2 regions of the Scandinavium tedordense genome follow, and region 2 is predicted to be linked to the other one. Evidence: predicted binding sites of a transcription regulator. Region 2 holds the regulator's gene; the other holds the start of a gene.
What was found. The regulator PurR, encoded in region 2, represses purine synthesis genes. The targets are predictions, from matches to a motif close to CANGCAAACGTTTGCNTG.
Positions count from the first base shown of each region.

Region 1: a site for PurR is predicted at 3,025-3,042, ahead of cvpA (colicin V production protein). Genes of this name have one in related genera too.

Region 1 covers NZ_JALIGG010000054.1:195,983-203,301, forward strand. Annotated here, with positions in the region: gene MUU46_RS09900 (UbiX family flavin prenyltransferase) at 260-832, opposite strand; gene purF (amidophosphoribosyltransferase) at 930-2,447, opposite strand; gene cvpA (colicin V production protein) at 2,481-2,969, opposite strand; gene dedD (cell division protein DedD) at 3,287-3,988, opposite strand; gene folC (bifunctional tetrahydrofolate synthase/dihydrofolate synthase) at 3,978-5,246, opposite strand; gene accD (acetyl-CoA carboxylase, carboxyltransferase subunit beta) at 5,318-6,232, opposite strand; gene MUU46_RS09930 (DedA family protein) at 6,410-7,069, opposite strand; gene truA (tRNA pseudouridine(38-40) synthase TruA) at 7,096-7,319, opposite strand, start outside.
Region 2 covers NZ_JALIGG010000056.1:72,908-80,226, reverse strand. Annotated here, with positions in the region: gene cfa (cyclopropane fatty acyl phospholipid synthase) at 1-667, opposite strand, end outside; gene punC (purine nucleoside transporter PunC) at 967-2,166, opposite strand; gene punR (DNA-binding transcriptional activator PunR) at 2,274-3,185, shown strand; gene purR (HTH-type transcriptional repressor PurR) at 3,204-4,229, opposite strand; gene cydH (cytochrome bd-I oxidase subunit CydH) at 4,522-4,611, shown strand; gene MUU46_RS13510 (MFS transporter) at 4,783-5,949, shown strand; gene sodB (superoxide dismutase [Fe]) at 5,990-6,571, opposite strand; gene MUU46_RS13500 (C40 family peptidase) at 6,692-7,319, opposite strand, start outside.

The DNA.
Region 1 (7,319 bases), on a different contig from region 2:
GTTATGTAATCTATCGTGTTGTGTGTTGCCAGACAGCCCTGCACGTTTTATGCCACCTAAACATCTGCTCAAAAAAACAGCGTTAAATGTGTTAATGAATAGCTGCGGAGTTGTCTTAAGATTGAAAGATAACAGCTCTAACGGATAAACCGCAGCGCTAAACAGCGAAATGAGGGATTAAATGTTGAGGATTTGATCGGGATTGCAAAATCGTCGGGCGGCCACACATGCACCAAAAAGATGCACTATCTTAGTGCGCCTATTCCGTACCCTGCCAACGGGTGAAAAGCTCTTTTGGCAAGGTGATATCAAACTGGTCCAGTACGCGATTAACCGTTTGATCAATCACGTCGTCCAGCGTTTGCGGACGGTGATAAAATGCTGGAACCGGCGGCATAATGATAGCGCCGATTTCCGCCGCCTGAGTCATCAGTCGTAAATGCCCCAGATGCAGCGGCGTTTCACGCACGCAAAGCACCAGGCGACGGCGCTCTTTTAGCACCACATCAGCGGCGCGGGTCAGTAAACCATCGGTGTAGCTATGGACGATGCCTGAGAGCGTTTTTATCGAGCACGGCAGGATAACCATTCCGTCGGTTTTAAACGAACCCGAAGAGATGCTGGCAGCAATATCACGTGCATCGTGAACAACATTGGCGAGCGCCTGCACTTCACGTAAAGAAAACTCGGTTTCGAGGGCCAGCGTCTGTCGCGCAGCCTGACTCATCACCAAATGGGTTTCCACCTCTGCGACGTCACGCAGCACCTGCAACAGCCGAACGCCATAGATAGCGCCGCTGGCACCGGAAATTCCAATAATGAGTCGTTTCATGATTCCGCCCTGTCTTCGTACTGGGCCTGACTTTGCCGGAATTCAGAGGGAGTTGCAAGGAAAGACGCCCTCTCTGCACGAGAGGGCGTGGAGACGATTAACCTTCGTTATGCATCTCAAGGCTTTCGACTTCATTCTGACGCGCTAGCGCTTTGCTGTCGTCGTTGCGCAGGGTGTCGAGATAATCGAGATATTGCTGGTCCACGTCTTTGGTGACGTATACGCCGTTGAATACCGAGCATTCAAACTGCTGAATATCCGGATTCTCAGCGCGAACCGCTTCAATCAGATCGTTCAGATCCTGGAAAATTAAACCGTCGGCGCCGATAATCTGGCGGATCTCATCCACTTCACGACCATGAGCAATCAGCTCCGTGGCACTCGGCATATCGATTCCGTAGACATTCGGGAAGCGAATTTCCGGTGCGGCAGATGCCAGGTATACTTTCTTCGCACCGGCTTCGCGCGCCATTTCGATGATCTGCTCTGACGTCGTACCACGCACGATGGAGTCATCTACCAGCAGCACGTTCTTGTCACGGAACTCTGCGCGGTTGGCATTCAGTTTACGGCGCACCGATTTACGGCGAAGCTGCTGGCCTGGCATGATGAACGTACGGCCCACGTAGCGGTTTTTCACAAAACCCTGACGGTACGGTTTGTTCAGAATGCGTGCAATTTCCAGGGCGATATCGCAAGAGGTTTCCGGAATCGGGATAACCACGTCGATATCCAGATCTTCCCACTCGCGGGCGATTTTTTCACCGAGCCTGGTGCCCATATTCACGCGCGCACTGTAGACGGAAATCTTGTCAATGAACGAGTCCGGACGAGCGAAGTAAACATATTCGAACAAGCAGGGATTGCTCACCGGGTTGTCAGCACACTGACGGGTGAATAACTGGCCTTTTTCGGTGATGTAAATCGCTTCGCCTGGCGCCACGTCACGCAGGAATTCAAAGCCCAGCGTATCGAGCGCGACGCTTTCCGACGCCACCATGTATTCGGTGCGACCATCGCCGATATCACGCTTACCGAGTACCAGCGGGCGGATGCCGTTAGGGTCACGGAAAGCCACCATGCCGTGTCCGATAATCATCGCCACACACGCATACGCCCCGCGAATCTGACGATTAGTCGCGCCAATCGCAGCGAAAATGTTGTCAGCTTCCAGCGGATAATGGCGGAAGTTGTCCAGCTCACTGGCGAAGATGTTCAGCAGAATTTCAGAATCGGAAGTAGTGTTGATATGGCGGCGCTTTTCTTCGAACAGCTTTTTGCGCAGCTCGTGAGCGTTGGTCAAGTTGCCGTTGTGCGCAAGGGTGATGCCATAAGGTGAGTTAACGTAGAAAGGTTGAGCCTCAGACGCGCTGGAGCTGCCGGCGGTTGGGTAACGGACATGGCCGATACCCATATTGCCCTGCAGGCGCTGCATATGCACGGCGCCAAACACATCGCTCACCAGGCCGTTGGCTTTACGCAAACGGAAGCAGTTGTTTGCATCAATGGTGATGATGCCCGCGGCATCCTGCCCACGGTGCTGAAGCACCGTTAACGCGTCATAAATCGACTGGTTTACCGGCATAACACCGGCGATACCGACAATACCGCACATACGTCATTTTCCTCGTTCAGAACTCCCCAAAGCTTATGCTTTGGGCAAGAAACTTGACGAGCTTTGCAGATAGTCAAAGAACATTCTGATGACGACGCTGAACTGAGGGATCAGCTGAGACTTTTGCCAGTCGTCGCTTTTCGAAAAGCCGGTGAAGGTATCGAGGAAAAACAGTATGGCGGCGACGATCAATACTCCACGCAGCGCACCAAAACAGATCCCAAGCACCCTGTCGGTTCCCGACAGGCCCGTCTTCTCTACCAGCGTACCGATAACGTAGTTAACGATAGCACCGACGATAAGCGTCGCGACAAAGAGCAGCGCGATAGCAATCCCGTTTCGAACCAGTTCGTCTTCAAAGCCCGTAAACCAGACAGACAGATAAGTGTAGTAATGACTGGCAACAAAGAAAGCACAACCCCACGTTACCAGTGACAATGCTTCACGAACAAAGCCGCGGATGAGGCTTACCAAACAGGAAAAACCAATCACCGCAATAATGGCGTAATCAATCCAGACCATAGTTGTCCCACGATTTTACGCCCTGTCGTCCAGTTCGGGGCGAATTCTAACAGAAAAAGAAAACGTTTGCGTAGGGAATTCCTTTCCCCGCCCAAATAAAAATGGCGCTGAAAAAACGTTCAACGCCGCATGAGCTTTTCGCCTCTGAGGGCACTTTCAGCCCAATCGATTTTCATCGATTTCGTTGCATATACCCAAAATCTTTCGAGATGCGCCAGGACGGCAAACGCGGGAATCCCCGGTCACAGAGAAAACGATGTGACCGGGGTGAACACGTAAAGCCAACGCAAAGGCTGTTCGAAAGATGAAGTGTATCGTTAGTTCGGACTGTAGCCCATTACCACACCGTTCAGACCTGACAGCTGTTTCAACTCGCCAAGCGAACCTTTCATCTTGTCTTTCGACGCGTCCGGCCCCACCAGAATGCGGGTGATTTTGCCCTGCACTGGCGTAGACGGCGCGGTAAAGACGCGATATCCGGCGCCACGCAGTTTGCTGACAATCTCATTGACCTTGTCGGCATTCTTCAACGCACCGAGCTGCACGACGTAGGCTTTGCCCGTCGGCGTCGGTTTGTCTTCGGCAACAGGCTTCGACTGAGCAGGAGGCGCTTGCGTCGTTGCTGCTGACTGTGCGTTTGTGGTATCACGTTGTGGTCTGGTTTGCGTCTGAACCTGAGGCTTAGGTGCTACCGGTTTTGGTGCAGGCTGTGCGGCATCATCTATCTCATTCGCACCGCTGTTCGCCGCATAGCGCGACGTATCAAGCGATGGGGCTGCTGCATCCCCTGCCCTGACCTCTTCTGCCGCCCCTTCCGGAGGCTGAGAAGGCAGCGCCTGCGTAACCGCTGGCAGCATATCCGGTTCTTCTTTATCACCCGGTTTAGGAACCAGGGGAATTGCCGCGAACTCATCCTGATAATGCTTTTTCTGACCATCCAGCAGCCCTGGAAGCACAATAACCCCCAGTGCCACCAGCGCAATGGTTCCGACTAAACGATTCTGAAACTTACTCGCCACCGGTTCTCCCCGCGTCCATCTCTTCCATTACATGAGCCACCGTGTGGAACGAACCACACACCAGCACCGTATCTTGTGGGCCAGCATCCGCCATCGCGGCATGCCACGCCTGCGCTACAGTGGCATAGACTGCGCCATCGCGCAAATGTTCCACCAGCTGTTCCGCCGTAGCCCCACGAGGGCCTTCCAGCGGGGCGCAATACCAGCTGTCAACAACGTCCGACAGACAGGCCAGCGTCCCGGCAATATCTTTGTCATGAAGCATACCAATCACCGCCAGCGTACGCCCGGCTGTAGACGGCATTTTCAGACGTTCCGCCAGATATGCCGCCGCATGAGGATTATGCGCCACGTCGAGGATCAGACGCGGTGAATCGCTCACAATCTGGAAACGCCCCGGCAGCATCGCGTTCTGAATGCCGTCCCGCATTGCCTGCTCGCCAATCGCCAGCCCACTCGCCCGCAACGCCGCCAGCGCCGTCGCAGCATTAGGCTGTGGCACCTGCGGTAACGGGAGCGCGCTCAGCTCGCCCTGAGCATCGCTGAACCGCCAGCTGTCGCCCGTGATCTCATAACGCCAGTTAACGCCGCGACGCAGCAGCGTAGCGCCTTTTTCAGCAGCGACCTCGGCAATGGTCTGCGGCATATCGGGTTCACCGACAACTGCCGGTTTACCGCTGCGGAACACACCGGCTTTTTCACGGCCAATGCTTTCGCGATCCGGCCCTAGCCAATCGGTATGGTCGAGCGCAATGCTGGTGACAACCGCCACGTCGGCATCGACGATATTGGTCGCGTCCAGACGTCCGCCGAGTCCCACTTCCAGAATGACTACGTCCAGCTGAGCCTGTTTAAACAACCACAGCGCTGACAGCGTACCAAATTCAAAGTAGGTCAGGGAGATTTCGCCGCGTGCCTTTTCGATTTCAGCAAACGACGCGGTATGTGCAGATTCAGCCAGCTCGCCACCCTGTACGCGCACGCGTTCGGTGTACCGGACCAGATGCGGAGAACTGTATACGCCGACCTTAAAGCCTGCGGCCAACAGCACCGATTCAAGCGTACGGCAGGTAGTCCCTTTGCCGTTAGTACCCGCGACGGTGAAGACGAATGGAGCAGGTTTCAGCACGCCCATTCGACCCGCGACCTCGCTGACGCGCGCCAGTCCCAGATCGATGGTTTTGCTGTGCAGGTGTTCCAGATAAGAAAGCCACGCGGCGAGGGGCGACGTGGCGAGTGGAGTGATGTCTTTTTCCATGATACCCGCGATAGTTAACGGTTAGCACAAGCAAAAAGGGCAGCGCCGTCTGGCCCTGCCCTTTGCATTTATCAGGCCTCTGGTTCCTGATCCGGTACCGGCGGTACCACCACTTCTTCAAGTGGCGCATCCGGATTCGGTGCCGGGAGATTCATCATCTTCGCCAGCAAGCTGGCAATCTTGAAGCGCATCTCCGGACGACGGACGATCATGTCGATCGCGCCCTTCTGGATAAGGAATTCACTGCGCTGGAAGCCCGGCGGCAGTTTTTCACGTACCGTCTGCTCGATAACGCGCGGGCCGGCAAAGCCGATCAACGCTTTCGGCTCAGCGATGTTAAGGTCACCCAGCATTGCGAAGCTTGCGGAAACGCCACCCATGGTTGGGTCGGTCAGCACTGAAATATACGGCAGACCACGTTCCTGCATTTTTGCCAGCGCTGCAGAGGTTTTCGCCATCTGCATCAGTGACATCAGCGCTTCCTGCATACGCGCACCACCGGAGGCGGAGAAGCACACCATCGGGCAATTGTTTTCCAGCGCATACTCAACGGCACGGACGAAACGGGCACCAACCACAGAACCCATCGAGCCGCCCATAAAGGAAAACTCAAAGGCCACAGCAACGACAGGTGCACCAAACAGGGTCCCCTTCATTACCACCAGCGCGTCTTTCTCACCGGTTTCTTTTTGAGCAGAAGCCAGACGATCTTTGTATTTCTTAGAGTCGCGGAACTTCAGCAGATCTTTCGGCTCAAGCTCGCTACCCAGCTCTACCAGAGTACCTTCATCCATCAGGCTATGCAGGCGGTTACGCGCTGACATACGCATGTGGTGATCGCACTTCGGACAAACCTCCAGGTTACGCTCCAGCTCTGCGCGGTACAGTACCTGTCCGCAGCTGTCACATTTGGTCCATACCCCTTCCGGAATACTCGCCTTGCGCGTGGGGGTTATGTTGCTTTTAATTCGTTCAATCCAGCTCATTGATAACCTTTCTGCCTGAACCTGGTCGATGCCAGTTTTTGCTGTAAGCGGCGAATAATGCCATTTTTAGGGCTTACAGACCATGAAATGTTGCACATTAAAACATAAGAGCCCAGAACATGGGACAAAAAAGTGGTCTAACCGGTGCCACTTTGCGCCACTTTCCGGGCTCTGTAATTATTTAACCTGCTTAGCGGCGGCGCGCTTGTGACGAATTATCTCGATAATGCCCGGCAGGACCGACAGCACGATAATGGCCACGATCAGCAGTTTCAGGTTTTCCTGAATGATCGGAAGGTCACCGAACAGATAACCCGCGTAGGTAAACAGCAGTACCCACAGCAGCGCGCCAATCACGTTATACGCCGCAAAATGACGATAGGACATGTGCCCCATTCCCGCCACAAACGGTGCGAAGGTTCTGACGATCGGCACAAAACGGGCGAGGATGATGGTTTTCCCACCGTGCTTTTCATAAAACTGGTGCGTTTTATCGAGATAGCTACGACGGAAGATTTTCGAATTCGGATTACTGAACAACCGTTCGCCAAACACGCGACCAATGGTGTAATTCAGTGCATCGCCGACAATCGCCGCAATCACCATCAATACCACCATCAAATGCACGTTCAGATCGTTTGTCGGTAACGCAGAAAGAGCACCGGCAACAAACAGCAGCGAATCGCCTGGCAGGAAAGGTGTCACCACCAATCCTGTTTCACAGAACAAAATCAGGAACAAAATAGCGTAGACCCAGACGCCGTATTGCGCGACCAGTTCAGCCAGATGCACATCAATATGCAAAATAAAATCAATCAGAAAGCGAATCAGATCCATAGTAACTTAACCTTAAGTGACTGCATTCAGTCCGCTAAAAATAGCGGGCCCATAGGCGGCGTAGGAAGGTCGAACCGTTCCGGATAATCTACCGAAACAAGATATAGCCCTTCAGCTTTCGCCGTCGCTGCCGCAAGCGTTCTGTCCTTCGCCTCCAGCAGCTCTGCAATCCAGCTCTCAGGCTGGTTTCCGGCACCCACTTCCATCAGGCTGCCCACAATATTCCGCACCATATGATGTACAAAGGCAT
Region 2 (7,319 bases):
GATAATCCTGCAACAGGATTTGCACGTCCAGCCCTTCGCAGCGCGCCTGGGCCATCTTCTGCTGTTCAGCCGAAATGGTCACACCGACGACGCTCACGTCGTAGTTTTTCGCCATAAATTGCGCCAGCCCACCCCAGCCGCAGCCGATATCCAGAACCCGCATGCCGCGCTGCAAATGCAGTTTCTGACAAATGAGGTCCAGTTTCGCCTGTTGTGCCTGTTCCAGCGTTTCCGCATCTTTCCAGTACGCGCAGGAATATTGCATAAAGGGGTCAAGCATCCGACTGAATAAATCGTTGCCCAAATCGTAATGCTCTTTACCCACTATCCAGGCGCGTTTTTTACTTTGAAGATTGAGCAGACGGGCACCTGCGACACGAAGCGTGTCTTTAAGATGGTGGGGGAGTTGGCTTTCCAGACCGGCACGAAGCACATTATGAAAAAATACATCGAGCCGTTCGCATTCCCACCAGCCGTCCATATAGCTTTCGCCTAATCCCAGTGACCCTTCCTGCAGCACACGTTTAAAGAACAGGGGATTATTGACCCGGATATCTGAGGGAGCAGAACCATTAACCCTGACGCCGGCACGACTCAGTAATTCATTAACAATGCGGTACCAGTCATCATCAGGCACATTTACTTCTTCTATACACGATGAACTCATAGCTTCTCCATCACGCGGCTTGTGATCAGAACCTTAAAACAGCGTAGACGCTTTTTTGGTTGTGTGAGAACTCTCACGGAATATCCGTGAGTCTGCTATCCGACGTAGAACAGAGGAAGGGAGATAACCCTTGCCGAAAGGCCTTCCGTGGTTAATCGGGGGAGATCCGTTCCCCCGTTAATCGCTAATATTTATCGTATTTATGTGTTACCGAACCAGTATAGGCCGCAAAAATGAGTGATTCAATAAAAAATTCTTAGCAAACTAATGACTGAATTGTTACATAGTCGCTAACGATACTATGCGTGTGATTCTTCAGTTGGACCCGCGTTTTCATCACGTTGTGCAACAAACTGCATCCGGTAACCCCAGCCTGCCAGAACCACGGTGGCCAGCATCACGCTGGTGGTGGTCAGGAGTGGAGTAGAAATCAGGGTGGAAACCACCAGGCTTGCCAGGAAACACAAACCCAACTGCAACGTGTTTTGCATCGCAGCTGCCCGACCCGTAGCGTGTGGGAACGGGCGCAGTGCCTGAGCCACAACGATTGGGTAAATCGCGCCGTTGGCCATCGCCATCAGACAGAAAGGGATCAGCAGGGTGGTCAGTGAGCTGCCTGCGGTCAAACCGACAGCAAAGGTGCCCGCTACGCTCACGGCAAAGGCCAGCAGCAGCCATGGCAGCATCTGTTGTCCTTCCCATTTTTGCAGGGCGGCACGACAGCCGTAGCCCCCAATAAGGAAAGCGATGGTCTGCGGCACGTAGCTCAGGCCAATCACCGTCGGGCCGTAACCCATGGCGCTCAGAATAAACGGCGAGCCGGTCAGCCACGCAAAGAAGCTGGCGGAGCAGGCGGCGTAAATCAGTACGTTGCCGCGATAATCTTTCGAGCGCAAAAGTGTCAGGAAGGTCAGCGGCTGTTCTTCTTTATGCACGGTTCGCACGGGTTTTTGCAGACGTAGCGCAGGCAGCATCAGCAGCAGCGTAATGCCGAACAGGGTGGCAAAAATTGCCTGCCATTCGAAATGATGCAGGATCCAGCTGCCGAGCAGCGGTGCCAGCGCTGGGGAAAGTCCAACCAGCGGCATGATAGTCGCGAAGATACGATTGGTGCGTTGGGCCGGATAATAATCGGTGACCATCGCCTGCCAGGTGACGGTAGCGGCGCAAACGCCGACCGCCTGAACGAAGCGGAGCACCAGCAGCAGGGTTGCATCACGGACCCACAGCATCCCCAGACAGCCAAAGGCGAATATCGCCAAGCCGGTCAGCAGAATAGGTTTACGACCGTAACGGTCAGACAGCGGACCCCACATCAGCTGTGCGAGGGCAAAACCGGCCAGGAACAGGCTCAGGCTGGCGCTGACGGCAGCAGCAGGGGTTTGTAAATCAGTTTGAATGGCGGCAAATGCGGGCAGATACATATCGGTTGCCAGAAAACCGAGTACGCTCAGGCCAGCCAGCCAGCACAAAAATCCTTTCCCAGGTTGCTTATTCATTTTCTTTCTCGTTGCAGGTGTCGATGGCAGCAGAGTGTAGGGAGTGCAACTTCTCTTGTGAAACGCTAATATTTGTCTGGTGAGTTCAAATTTTTTGCAGGCAGCCTATGTGGTCAGAATATTCTCTAGAAGTCGTGGACGCCGTAGCGCGTAACGGGAGCTTCAGCGCAGCCGCGCAGGAGTTGCACCGTGTGCCTTCTGCGATCAGCTATACCGTACGTCAGCTGGAAGAATGGCTGGCGGTACCGCTGTTTGAACGACGCCATCGCGACGTAGAATTAACCCCCGCAGGTGCCTGGTTTTTGAAAGAGGGTCGCTCTGTTATCAAAAAAATGCAGATCACCCGCCAGCAGTGTCAGCAAATTGCCAACGGCTGGCGTGGCAATTTGGCCATCGCGGTGGATAATATTGTGCGCCCGGAACGTACCCGGCAGATGATTGTCGATTTCTATCGCCACTTTAAGGATGTCGAACTGTGCGTTTTCCAGGAAGTATTCAACGGCGTGTGGGATGCGTTATCCGACGGGCGTGTAGAGCTGGCGATTGGCGCCACACAGGCGATCCCGGTCGGTGGGCGTTACGCATTTCGTGATATGGGGATGCTGAGCTGGAACTGCGTGGTGTCGAGTCAACATCCGCTGGCGCAGATGCCCGGCCCGCTCAGCGATGATGTGTTGCGCAACTGGCCGGCGCTGGTACGGGAAGATACCTCGCGATCGCTGCCGAAACGTATCACCTGGTTGCTGGATAATCAAAAACGGATTGTGGTGCCGGACTGGGAATCTTCCGCGACCTGTCTTTCCGCTGGTCTGTGTGCCGGAATGGTGCCCACGCATTTTGCCCGTCCGTATATCGACAGTGGTGAATGGGTGGCGCTGGAGCTGGAAAATCCGTTCCCTGATGCAGCGTGCTGCCTGACCTGGCAACAAAATGACATGTCACCGGCGCTGAGCTGGCTGCTGGAGTATTTGGGGGACAGTGAAACGTTGAATAAAGAGTGGTTACAGGAGCCGGAATAACCGGCTCCTGAGAGGTCATTAACGGCGGTAGTCGCGGAATGGGCCGTCGGCCACCGAGCGGCGCTCGATCAGGCGAGGATGCACTTCAATAGACTGCGACTCTTCACGCTTATTGACGATGCGATCCAGCAGCATATCGAAGGCCGCTTCACCCAGCGAATCCTTAGGCTGGTGGATAGTGGTCAGGGCAGGGGTAAAGAAGCGCGCGTTGCGCACGTTATCGTAACCAATGACTGAAATATCCTGTGGAACACGCAGACCCATTTCGTCTGCGGCACACAACGCACCCATCGCCATAATGTCACCGCCGCAGAACACGGCGGTTGGGCGTGGCTGTTGTGCAAGAATTTGCTGCATGGCGCGATAGCCGGATTCCGGCTCAAAATCACCCTGAACAATCCAGTTTTCAGGCACGTTGATTTGCGCTTCTTCCATGGCTTTCATGAAGCCCGCCAGACGTCCGGCGCCGGTGTTACGCTCCATCGGGCCAGGAATGACGCCGATTTCACGATGACCGCGTTCGACCAGATAGCGTCCGGCAATATAGCCCCCCTGGAAAGCGTTATCATTCACCGAGTCGGTAAAATCAGCTTTAGATTCGCCCCAGTCCATCACCACCATCGGGATGTGACGGTACTCTTCCAGCATCTCGAGCACCGACTGCGGGTATTCGGAACACATCACCAGTAGGCCATCGACGCGCTTTTGCGCCATCATTGAAAGATAGGCGCGCTGTTTTTCAAGGTTGTTCCAGGCATTACCCAAGATCAGGGTATAGCCTTTCTCGAAGCAGTTTTTCTCAACGGCTTCAATGATTTCAGCAAAATAGGCAGCTTCACTGCTGGTTGCCAGCAGGCCGATTGTTTTGGTGTGATTCACCTTCAGGCTGCGTGCCACGGCGCTTGGGGAGTAGTGCAGCTCTTTAATGGCCGCCCATACCGCGTTACGGGTATCTTCTGCCACGAAACGCGTCTTGTTAATTACATGTGATACAGTTGTAGTGGAAACGTTTGCGCGTTTCGCTACATCTTTAATAGTTGCCATTCGTTCTCACTCCAGACCCTTTCCTTACGCCTGATTACCGACACGAAAACGTTTGCCTTTACACACCCTTAACACAATTCAACTGAATTGCAGTACGCCGGGAGACAGACAGGACGACGGGAGGGGGTCAATGGCTGGTACGCTTTTAAATTAGCGTGGAATTTTGTCTGATTCTGAGGCAAAGGGAAAGAGAAAAATCGCTATGAGCCTAAAACCTGGAAGATTTTTGCGTATATTTGTGCAAAAATGAGCAAGCTCACTTTTGTTGTGGGGATTAAAAGGAGAAAAATTGATGAGTACCGACCTGAAGCTCTCTCTGATGACCACCGTTATCGCTTTGGCGCTGATCGTTGCTGCCGCGCTGACTGCTGTACTGCACTGATTTATCCGGAGGGAGAGCTCTCTTCCTCCTTCTCATTTTCCTTCCTGATTGTTATCAAATTCGCAAAAAACTTTTGCCATTTTGTTTACTTTTGTTTTTTTGTGATTGATGTCATGCTTTTGGCTTCTGCTTTCGCACTGTCTCAATGAGATGGCTTACCGGAGTCGTTACATGAAAATCAATTTCCCCCTGCTGGCACTGGCTGTTGGGGCATTTGGCATAGGTACCACTGAGTTTTCGCCAATGGGCCTGCTGCCTGTCATCGCCAAAGGTGTGGACGTGTCGATTCCCGCGGCCGGAATGCTGATCAGCGCCTATGCCATTGGCGTGATGGTCGGTGCCCCGCTGATGACGCTGCTGCTTTCACATCGCGCGCGCCGTAATGCGCTTATTTTCCTGATGGCAATTTTCACGCTCGGCAATGTGCTGTCGGCTATCGCGCCGGATTACACTACGCTGCTGTTGTCGCGCATTATCACCAGTCTTAATCATGGCGCTTTCTTCGGCCTCGGCTCGGTTGTGGCTGCAAGCGTAGTGCCTAAGCACAAGCAAGCCAGCGCGGTGGCGACCATGTTTATGGGGCTGACGATTGCCAATATCGGCGGCGTTCCGGCGGCCACTTGGCTTGGTGAAACCATCGGCTGGCGAATGTCGTTCCTTGCGACGGCCGGACTTGGCCTGGTGGCGATGGTCAGCCTGTGGTTCTCGTTACCGAAGGGCAGCAGCGGTGAACGCCCGGACGTAAAAAAAGAGCTGTCGGTTCTGATGCGCCCACAGGTGCTGACGGCGCTGTTGACGACCGTGCTCGGGGCCGGGGCGATGTTCACGCTCTACACCTATATTTCGCCAGTGCTGCATACCATTACGCATGCGTCACCGCTGTTCGTTACCGCCATGCTGGTACTGATTGGCATCGGCTTCTCTATCGGTAACTATCTCGGTGGCAAGTTTGCTGACCGCTCCGTGACTGCCACGCTGAAAGGTTTCCTGACGCTACTTATCATTATCATGGCGTTCATCCCGTGGCTTGCGCAAAACGAAATCGGTGCGGCGGTGAGCATGGTTATCTGGGGGGCGGCGACCTTCGCGGTAGTTCCTCCGCTACAAATGCGCGTGATGCGTGTAGCACATGAAGCACCAGGTCTGTCGTCATCGGTCAATATTGGGGCGTTCAACCTGGGTAATGCGCTGGGCGCGGCCGCGGGCGGGGCAGTGATTTCCGGCGGTCTGGGTTACACCTTCGTGCCAGTAATGGGTGCGATTATCGCTGGGGTTGCGTTACTGGTTGTGCTGATGACTGGGCGTCGTCAGCCAGAAGAAGTGTATTCCAGCCATTGATAATATGCCCGGCGGGTGATGTTTCTCGCCGGGCAATAGATTATGCCGCCAGGTTCTTCGCGACAAATTCCCAGTTTACCAGCGCCCAGAAATGCTCGAGATAGTTCGGGCGGGCGTTACGGTAGTCAATGTAGTAGGCATGTTCCCACACATCCACGGTCAGCAGCGGTTTGGCGTCAGTCGTTAACGGGGTACCCGCGTTAGACGTAGAAACGATAGCCAGTTTGCCGTCTGTATTTTTCACAAGCCAGGTCCAGCCAGCGCCGAAATTCTTAACAGCGGCATCGGTGAACTGTGCTTTAAAGTCAGCAAAGCTGCCGAAGCTCGTGTTAATAGCGGCTGCGACGTCACCGTTTGGCTCGCCACCGGCGTTGGGTGCCAGGCAGTTCCAGTAAAACGTGTGGTTCCATACCTGTGCAGCATTGTTGAAAACGCCCGCTTCGGAAGTGCGAACGATCTCTTCCAGCGTTTTGCCCTCAAACGCAGTGCCTTTGATCAGGTTGTTGAGGTTGGTGACATACGTCTGGTGATGTTTGCCGTAGTGGTATTCCAGCGTTTCTACGGAGATGTGTGGCGCCAGGGCGTCTTTTGCATACGGTAATGCAGGTAATTCGAATGACATTGCTTATTCTCCCTATTATTTTATTACTCAATAACCATGCATTGAGTATGGATAGGGTAGCAAATTAAAAGATGTGGCTAAAGAAGAACTTACCCTATCGATATATCGACAGGGCAGGGATCAGCGAATTGTTTTAGGCGTCATCACGCGTCGTGCGCCAACGTAGTGGTTCGCCCAGTAATCTTCGCTCAGAGAGGTAATCTGGATATCGCGGCCGGTGCGCGGGGACTGAATAAATTTGCCATTGCCGACGTAAACGCCTACGTGATCGGCAGTGCCACGACCGCGGGTACGGAAGAACACCAAATCGCCGCTTTGCAGCTCACCCCGGTTAACAGCGCGCGCATCACGCAAGTGATACATTTCATTCGCGGTGCGAGGAATACGGAATTTCACCAGATCTTTATACGCGTAATAAACCAGACCGCTGCAATCGAAACCGGTGCGTGGCGAAGTGCCACCCCAACGGTATGGTTTGCCAATCTGGCCCATCAATTTATTCATCGCCGTTTTTTGTGCTTTCTGCACGCGTGCTTTATGTGCATCCGCAATGGTTAACGGTTTTACGTCTTCGCTAAGGCATTTCTTTTTATGGCCTTTACGTACGCTGCATTTCTGCGCCATTTTGACGGAAGCGGTTTTCAGTGCGGGGCTATGTATTTTGCGGGTGGAGGCGGTTTTATTGACGGCGGATGTTTTTTTACTTTTGGCGGTCGTTGTTTGCTTAAGAGTACTGGTTTTCTTTTTG